Regions from separate parts of the Streptomyces sp. NPDC047130 genome, predicted to be linked through region 1. Evidence: riboswitches for the same ligand, from Rfam matches in the RefSeq annotation. Region 1 holds a riboswitch; the other holds the start of a gene.
The links. A riboswitch is a leader RNA that binds a small molecule or an ion and turns the genes downstream of it on or off. The one in region 1 is predicted to bind thiamine pyrophosphate.

Region 1 (4,448 bases):
GGTGCGCGGGCACCCGTGCCTGGTCCCGGCCCTCCAGCAGCACCCGTCCGGCGTCCACCGGCTGCAGGCCGGCGACGGCCCGCAGCAGGGTGGACTTCCCGCTGCCGCTGGGGCCCAGCACGCAGACGATCTCGTGCTCGGCGACCGCCAGGTCCACCGCGTCCAGGGCGGCCCGGCCGCCGAACCGGACGGTGGCGCCCTCCAGGGTGAGCAGCATCGTCAGAACTCTCCCGTCCGGTCGCCGCGCAGCCGCTCCAGGGCGAGCAGGGCCGCCGCGCACACCACCATCAAGATCACCGAAAGGGCCATGGCCTGGCCGTAGTTGAGGTCGCCGGGCCGGCCGACCAGCTTGGCGACGGCCACCGGCAGGGTCGGGTTGTCGGGCCGCGCGATGAACACCGTCGCCCCGAACTCGCCGAGGGACACCGCGAAGGCGAACCCGGCGGCGATCAGCAGCGCCCGCCGCACCAGGGGAAGGTCCACCTCGCGCCACACCCGCCACGGCGAGGCACCCAGCACGGCGGCGGCCTCCCGCAGCCGGTGGTCGACCGCGCGCAGCACGGGCAGCATGGTCCGCACCACGAACGGCACGCCGACCAGTGCCTGCGCCAGCGGGACCAGGATCCAGGTGGCGCGCAGGTCCAGCGGCGGTTCGTCGAGGGCGATCAGGAAGCCGAAGCCGACGGTGACCGCGGAGACGCCCAGCGGCAGCATGAGCAGCGCGTCGAAGCCGCGCATCCACCGTCCCGCGTCCCGCCGGGCGAGGGCGGCGGCCGCGAGGGAGCCGATCAGCACCGCGATCGCGGTGGCCGCCACCGCGTACTCCAGCGAGTTCGCCACGGCCTCGATCGGCGGGACCAGGAACGCACCGCCGTCGGACTCGGTCAGCGCCCGGTAGTAGCCGGACCCGGCCGCCAGGGACCGCTGCACCAGCACCGCCGGCGGCAGCACGATCAGCACCGCGGTCACCAGCAGCACCCCGGCGAGCAGCAGCCGCTGCCCGGCCCCGCGGGGCGGGCGGGCGGTGGTGGCGGGGTCGACGAGCCGCAGCGCGGCCTCCCGCCGGCGCACCGTCCAGGCGTGCACGGCGAGCACGCCGCCCACCGCGGCGAACTGGACCAGGCTGAGCACCGCGGCCGTGGACAGGTCCAGCAGGTCGGCGGTCCTGCGGTAGATCTCCGTCTCCAGCGTGGAGACGCCGGGCCCGCCGAGGACCTGCACGATGCCGAAGGAGGTGAAGGTGAAGAGGAAGATCATCACTGCGGCGGCGGCCACCGCGGGCCCGAGGGCCGGCAGGGTCACCGTGCGCCAGGCCGTGAACCGGGAGGCCCCGAGCATCCGGGCGGCCTCCTCCTGCCCCGGGTCCAGCTGGGCCCACAGCCCGCCGACGGTGCGGACCACCACCGCGAAGTTCACGAAGACGTGGGCGAGCAGGATCGCCCACACCGTGCCGTCCAGCCGGAGGCCCCACCAGGTGTCGGTGAGCCCGCCGCGCCCGATCACGGCGAGGAAGGCGGTGCCGGCCACCACCGTCGGCAGCACGAACGGCACGGTGACGACCGCCCGCAGCAGCTCCCGTCCGGGGAAGCGCAGCCGGGCGAACACGTAGGCGGCGGGCAGCGCGATCACCAGGGTGAGCGCCGTGGAGGCCAGCGCCTGCCAGAGCGTGAACCAGAGGACCTCGCGGACCTCCGGCCGCCCCAGCACCCCCGCGGCCTCCCCGATCCGCCACGCCCCGTCCTCGCCACGCAGTCCGCGCAGGACGATGGCGACGACGGGGTGGGCGAAGAAGACCGCGAAGAACGCGACGGGCACGGCCATCAGGCCGAGCCGCGCCGCGCCGCTCCGCAGCCGGGTGCCGGTGCCGGTGCTGGTGCCGGTGCTGGTCACCGCACGACGAGGGAGGTCCACCGGTCGATCCACTCGTCACGGTTGGCGGCGATCTTCTCGGGCGCCAGGGTCCTCGGGTCCTCGGCGACGGCGCCGTGCTCGGTGAACGCCTCCGGCAGCGCGGCGTCGGACCGGACCGGGTTGACGAACATGTTGAGCGGCAGGTCCTCCTGGAAGGTCTTGGAGACCAGGAAGTCCAGCAGCGCCTTGCCGCCCTCGGGGTTCGCGGCGTTCTTCAGCAGGCCCGCGTACTCGATCTGGCGGAAGCAGGTCCCGGTGGCCACGCCGGTCGGCGCCTCCTCGGGCTGCGGGTCGGCGTAGATCACCTCCACCGGCGGGGAGGACGCGTAGGAGACGACCAGCGGCCGGTCGCCGCCCGCCTGCTTGCCGCCGGCGGAGCCGGAGAACTCCTCGTTGTACGCCTGCTCCCAGCCGCTGACCACCTTCACGCCGTTGGCCCGGAGCTTCTTCCAGTAGTCCTGCCAGCCGTCGTCCCCGTACTCGGCGGCGGTGCCCAGTAGGAAGCCCAGGCCTGGGGAGGACGTGCCGGCGTTCTCGGTGACCAGCAGGTTCCTGTACGCGGGCTCGACCAGGTCGTCGAAGCTGTTCGGCGGCTCGAGGCCCTCCTTCTCGAAGTACGCCTTGTCGTAGTTCACGCAGACGTCGCCGGTGGTGACCGGCGTGGCCGCGTCGCCCTCGACCCGGAACCCCTCGCCGATCCGCGCCGCCTCCTCGGCCTCGTACGGGTCGAAGAGCTGGTTGTCGAGGGCGCGGGAGAGCAGCGTGTTGTCCACGCCGAAGAGGACGTCGCCCTGCGGGTGGTCCTTGGTGAGCACGGCCTTGTTGAGGGCCTGCCCGGCGTCGCCGTCCTCCAGGACCTTGAGCTTGTACCCGGAGGTCTTCTCGAACTCGGCGATCACCTCCTTGGAGGCGGCCCACGAGTCGTGGCTGATCAGGGTCACGGTCTTCCCGCCGGACTCCTGCACGTCGTCCCCGGAGCCGCCGGAGCCGCCGCACGCGGCGAGGGCGAGGACGAGAACGGCCGCCGTCGCGGCGGCGGACTTCCTGCGCATGTACACGGTTTTCCTCCTGGGTGACCAGGAAGAGACGCGGCCCTGCCCGGGAACGGCGGACCGTTCCCGGGCAGGGCGCAACAGCTCGAGGTGCCCGAACTCCCTACCCAGAATGACCTGGGCGAGGTTCAGAGGGTCTGCGGTCGGTACCGCACTCTCAGCGCTGTGGCGCTCCCCTGTCGGATAATCGCTATTCGGATGTGTGGTGTGGCCAGATTACCGCTCGGTGGCGGCGAGCTGACCACAGGCCCCGTCGATCTCCTGACCGCGCGTGTCACGCACCGTGACCGGCACGCCGTGCGCGGCGATCGCCTCGACGAACGCCTTCTCGTCCTCGGGCCGCGAGGCGGTCCATTTGGAGCCCGGCGTCGGGTTCAGCGGGATCAGGTTGACGTGCGCGGGCCGGCCCTTGAGCAGGCGGCCCAGCCGGTCGCCGCGCCAGGCCTGGTCGTTGATGTCGCGGATCAGCGCGTACTCGATGGACAGCCGGCGCCCGGACCTCGCGGCGTACTCCCAGCCTGCGTCCAGCACCTCCCGCACCTTCCAGCGCGTGTTCACCGGGACCAGCGTGTCGCGCAGCTCGTCGTCGGGGGCGTGCAGCGAGATCGCCAGGCGGCACTTGAAGCCCTCGTCGGCGAACCGGTTGATGGCGGGCACCAGGCCGACCGTGGACACGGTGATGCCGCGCTGCGACAGGCCGAGGCCGTCGGGCTCCGGGTCGGTGAGCCGGCGGATGGCGCCGACCACCCGGTTGTAGTTGGCGAGCGGCTCGCCCATGCCCATGAACACGATGTTGCTGAGCCGCGCCGGGCCGCCGGGGATCTCCCCGTCGCGCAGCGCGCGCATGCCGTCGACGATCTGGTGCACGATCTCCGCCGTCGACAGGTTCCGGTCCAGTCCGGCCTGGCCGGTGGCGCAGAACGGGCAGTTCATGCCGCACCCGGCCTGCGAGCTGATGCACATCGTCACCCGGTCCGGGTAGCGCATCAGCACCGACTCGACGAGCGTGCCGTCGAACATCTTCCAGAGCGTCTTGCGGGTGGCGCCCTCGTCCGTGGACAGGTGCCGCAGCGGGGTCATCAGCTCCGGGAGCAGCGCCTCCCGCAGCTTGTCCCGCGAGGCGGCGGGGATGTCCGTCCACTGCTCCGGGTCGTGCGCGTACCGCGCGAAGTAGTGCGTCGAGAGCTGCTTGGCGCGGAACGGCTTCTCGCCGACCGCGGCCACCGCTTCCTTGCGCTCGGCGGGCGTGAGGTCGGCGAGGTGCCGCGGCGGCTTCTTGGCTCCGCGCGGGGCGACGAAAGTGAGTTCTCCGGGCTTAGGCATGGCTGTACCAGTGTCGCAGATCCGCGGCGGTGCCCCCGGAGCCGTACGACGGCCCCGGGGCCCGGTCAGTGGCCCGGGGCCGCCATCGCGTCGCGGAGGGCGGCGACCTCCGCCTCGATGTCCGCGAAGTGCCGGGTGGCCCCGCGCTCCGGCGTCGGGTGG
Region 2 (4,448 bases), on a different contig from region 1:
GCGAAGCTCACGTCGGAGGCGGTGCCCGCGCCCGCGTCCAGGATCACCGGCACGCCCACGGACTCCACCATCAGCTCGAAGTTGTGCGGGTTGCGGATGCCCATGCCGGAGCCGATCGGGGAGCCCAGCGGCATCACCGCCGCGCACCCCACGTCCTCGAGGCGTCGGGCCAGCACCGGGTCGTCGTTGGTGTACGGCAGGACCGTGAAACCGTCGTCGACCAGGGTCTCGGCGGCGTCGAGGAGTTCCACCGCGTCCGGGAGGAGGGTGCGCTCGTCGGCCACCACCTCCAGCTTCACCAGCGAGGTGCCGAGCGCCTCACGGGCCAGCCGGGCGGTCAGCACCGCCTCGCCCGCGGTGAAGCAGCCGGCCGTGTTGGGCAGCAGGTGGATGCCCAGCCGCTCCAGGACGGAGAGGACCGAGCCGTGGCTCCTCGGGTCCACGCGCCGCATGGCCACCGTGGTCAGCTCGGTGCCGGAGGCCACCAGGGCGCGTTCCAGCACGTCCAGGCCGGTCGCGCCGCCGGTGCCCATGATCAGGCGGGAGGTCAGCTTCAGGTCGCCCAGGACCAGCACGTCGTCGTCCTGGCCGCCCTGCGCGCGGTGTGCGTTCGGTTCCACGTCAGCCTCCCTGGACGGCGGTGAGGATCTCGACCCGGTCGCCGTCGGCGAGCGGGGTGCCCGCCCACCGGTCGCGGGGGACCACGGTCTCGTTGACCGCCGCCGCCACGCCCGAGCGGGCCGGCGTCAGCAGGGCCACGACGGCGTCCAGCGCGGTTCCGGCGGCCAGCTCGCGGGGGGCGCCGTTGACCCGGACGGTGATGGGCGCGCTCATGCCACGACCTCCCGGCCGGCGGTCGTCGCCTGGCGGACGGCTGCCTGACCGGCGGCTGCCTCGCTGCCGACCACTGCCTCGCCGGCGGTCGCCCGGCCGCCGACCGCCTTGCCGAGAGCCGTCTCGCCGCCTGCCGTCCCGGCGAGGGCTGTCCCGGCGCCTGCCGCCCCGCCGCGAGCCTCGGCGCCGCGGGCCTTGACGGCGAAACGGTCCGCCGCGAAGGCGCGGGCCCGTGCGGGCAGCGCCCCGGTGGCCAGGGTCTCGGCCATCAGATCGCCGGTGACGGGGGTGAGCAGCACGCCGTTGCGGTAGTGGCCGGTGGCCAGCAGCAGGCCGTCCAGCGAGGTCGGGCCGAGCAGCGGGGCGTTGTCCGGCGTGCCCGGCCGGAGCCCCGCCAGGGTCTCGGTCAGCGGCAGTTCGGTGATGCCGGGCAGCAGCTCACGGGCGTCCCGCAGCAGCGTGTACACGCCGCCCGCGGTCACCGTGGTGTCGAAGCCCAGCTCCTCGCTGGTCGCCCCCACCACCAGCTCCCCGTTCTCCCGCGGCACCAGATAGACGGAGCTGCCGCGCACCACGGCCCGCACCGTGCGGGACAGGAACGGCGCGTACACCGGCGGCACGGCCAGCCGCACCACCTGCCCCTTCACCGGCCGGACCGGGGGCCGCACCTCCTCGGGCACCCCGTCCAGTTCCGCGCTGCGGCTCCCGCCGGCCAGCACCACGCGCCCGGCGGGCAGCACGGCGCCGTCCTCCGTCGCCACCCCGGTCACCCGGCCGCCGGTCACCTCGAGCCGGACGGCGCGCCGCCGGTGGACCACCACCCCGGCCCGCTCGCAGGCCCGCAGCAGCGCCGCGGCCAGCAGGCGCGGGTCGGCCTGGTGGTCACCGTCCACCCGCAGCCCGCCCCGCACCCCCGGTGCCAGCATCGGCTCCAGGCGGCGGCACTCCCGGCCGGTCAGCCACTCCGAGCTCAGCCCGTGCGACCGGTGCAGCTCGGCGAGTTCACGCAGCTCCGCGCGGTCGTCGGCGTCCAGGGCGACGGCGAGGGTGCCGCACGACCGGTAGCCGACGTCCATGCCGGACGCCTCCGCCAGCTCGGCGGCGAACGCCGGCCAGCGACGCGCGGACTCCAGGTTGAGGGCGAGCAACTCCTGCTCCCCGTGGTGGTGTTCGGTGACCGCGGCCAGCATCCCGGCGGCCACCCGAGCCGCACCGCCGCCCGGATCCGGATCCACCACGGCGACCGCCGCGCCACCGCGCGCGGCCCGCCAGGCGGTCACCAGGCCGATGATCCCGCCGCCCACCACCAGTACGTCGGACGTCATGGCGTCCCGCTCCTCCCTTCGCCGGAATGACCCGGATCAGGTTCGTACGGTCGGAGGCCGCCAGCCTCCCTCTCAGCCCGGTGCGTCCGGGCTCCCGCGAGTGCCTTACCGTCGCCACCCTAACCCCTGCTCCACGACGCTGAAAGGGAGTCACCCCGTGACCCGCTCCACCTCCCTCGACGGCCTGCTGATGGCCCCCGTCTCCGACCAGGCGCCCGGACAGGTCGGATCCGCGACCCGCTTCCGCTACCACGAGCGCGACGGCGAGGTGTGGGCCACCTATCAGGGTGGCGACATCACCCGCGGGTACCTGGTCGGCACCCGGGAGGACGACCGGGTGGACTTCCGCTACGTGCAGCTGACCCGTGACGGCGCGACCGCCTCCGGGCACTGCGTCTCGCGGGTCGTCGAGCTCCCCGACGGGCGGATCCGGCTCGAGGAGACCTGGGAGTGGGAGTCCCGGCCGGGCAGCGGGACCAGTGTCGTGGAGGAGATCCGTCCGTGACTCCGGCGCTCCGGTGTCCGTGGCGCTCGGGATGTCTATGGTGAGGGAGTGAGCGAGGGCGTGAACGAGCAGACGCGGGGACGGGCCGGACGGCGCGTGGTGATCGCCGGGGCCGGCATGGCCGGGGTCCGGACGGCGGTGGCGCTGCGTGAGCGGGGCTTCGACGGCACCGTGACGATGATCGGCGCGGAGCCCCACCCGCCGTACGACCGTCCGCCGCTGTCCAAGGCGGTGCTGCTGGGCCAGGCCGACGCCGACCGCGCGGCCGCCTTCGACGTCGACTTCGCGGGCCTCGGCATCGACCTGCGGCTCGACTGCGCGGTCACCGGGGTGCGCACCGCCGACAAGGAGATCGACACCGCCCGGGGGCCCGTCGGCTACGACGTGCTGGTGGCCGCCACCGGCGCCCACCCGGTCCGGCTGCCCGGCACCGAGGACTCCGCGGGCGTGCACGTGCTGCACGACCTCGACGACGCCCGGCGGCTGCGGCCCGTGCTGGAGCGCAAGGAGTCCGTGGTGGTGGCCGGCGCCGGCTGGATCGGCGCCGAGTTCACCACCGCCGCCCGGGACGCCGACTGCCCGGTGACCGTGGTGGAGGCCGCCGGACGGCCGCTCTCCGGAGCGCTCCCGGAAGAGGTCGCCCGGCCCATGGGCGCCTGGTACGCCGAGAGCGGCGCCACCCTGCTCACCGGGGCCCGGGTCGACCGCGTCGAGCCCGGCGCGGTCCTGCTGGCCGACGGCACGCGGCTCGAGGCGGACGCGGTGGTCGTCGGCATCGGCGCGCGGCCCTCCACGCGGTGGCTGGCCGGCGCCGTGGACCTCGGACCGCACGGCGAGGTGCTGGCCGACGAGCGGCTGCGGGCCTCCGCCCCGGACGTGTACGCGGTCGGCGACTGCGCCTCCTTCCCCTCCGCCCGGTACGGCGAGCGGCTCCTCGTCCACCACTGGGACAACGCGCTCCAGGGCGCCGGGACGGTCGCCGCGGGCATCCTCGGCGAGACCGCGGCGGCCCCCTACGACCCGGTGCCGTACTTCTGGTCGGAGCAGTTCGGGCGCTTCGTGCAGTACGCCGGACACCACGCCGGCGCCGACACGCTGCTGTGGCGCGGCGAGCCCGCCGACCCGGCGTGGAGCGTGTGCTGGCTGCGCGAGGGCCGCCTGGTCGCCCTGCTGGCCGTGGGCCGCCCCCGCGACCTGGCCCAGGGCCGCCGGCTGATCGCGTCCGGGGCGCTCGTCGACCCGGACCTGATCCGTGACCCGGCCCGCCCGCTGAAGGCGTCCGCCGCCCGCTGAGACGCCCGGAAGGACCACAGCGCGGGGGGCCCGACTTCCCCCTCCCGGTCCTGGATGGCACGCTTGGTCCTGTGACCGAGATTGACGCCAAGACCGATGCTCTCGTTCCCGAGTGGCTCACCCTCCCCGACATCGCCGAGAAGCTCGACGTGGAGGTGACGCGCGTGCGGCAGCTGGTGAAGGAAGGCCAGCTGATCGCCGTGCGCCGGGGTGAGAACCGCGCGCTGCACGTCCCCGCCGCCTTCATCGACGGGGACAAGGTGGTCAAGGGCCTCACCGGCCTGCTGACGCTGCTGCGGGACGACGGCTTCACCGACGAAGAGATGCTGGAGTGGCTCTTCACCCCTGACGAGTCCCTGCCGGGCACGCCCGCGCAGGCCCTCAGCGAGAACCGAGGCACGGAGGTGAAGCGCCGGGCCCAGGCGCTCGCCGTCTGACCCGACGCACCACCACCGGCGGCCGCCCCCACGAGCGGGGCGGCCGTCCCATGC

Region 2: linked by a shared signal. The riboswitch ahead of thiO (glycine oxidase ThiO) and the one ahead of ABZ836_RS21240 (thiamine ABC transporter substrate-binding protein) in region 1 are both predicted to bind thiamine pyrophosphate.

What each region holds. Positions count from the first base shown of each region.
Region 1 is NZ_JBEYUK010000018.1:42,125-46,572, reverse strand. It holds gene ABZ836_RS21250 (ABC transporter ATP-binding protein) at 1-217, opposite strand, end outside; gene ABZ836_RS21245 (iron ABC transporter permease) at 220-1,821, opposite strand; gene ABZ836_RS21240 (thiamine ABC transporter substrate-binding protein) at 1,887-2,963, opposite strand; TPP riboswitch at 3,046-3,151, opposite strand; gene rlmN (23S rRNA (adenine(2503)-C(2))-methyltransferase RlmN) at 3,180-4,286, opposite strand; gene ABZ836_RS21230 (hypothetical protein) at 4,352-4,448, opposite strand, start outside.
Region 2 is NZ_JBEYUK010000002.1:98,333-102,780, reverse strand. It holds gene ABZ836_RS03000 (thiazole synthase) at 1-575, opposite strand, end outside; gene thiS (sulfur carrier protein ThiS) at 622-834, opposite strand; gene thiO (glycine oxidase ThiO) at 831-2,159, opposite strand; TPP riboswitch at 2,155-2,267, opposite strand; gene ABZ836_RS02985 (hypothetical protein) at 2,350-2,664, shown strand; gene ABZ836_RS02980 (FAD-dependent oxidoreductase) at 2,725-3,957, shown strand; gene ABZ836_RS02975 (Rv2175c family DNA-binding protein) at 4,029-4,394, shown strand.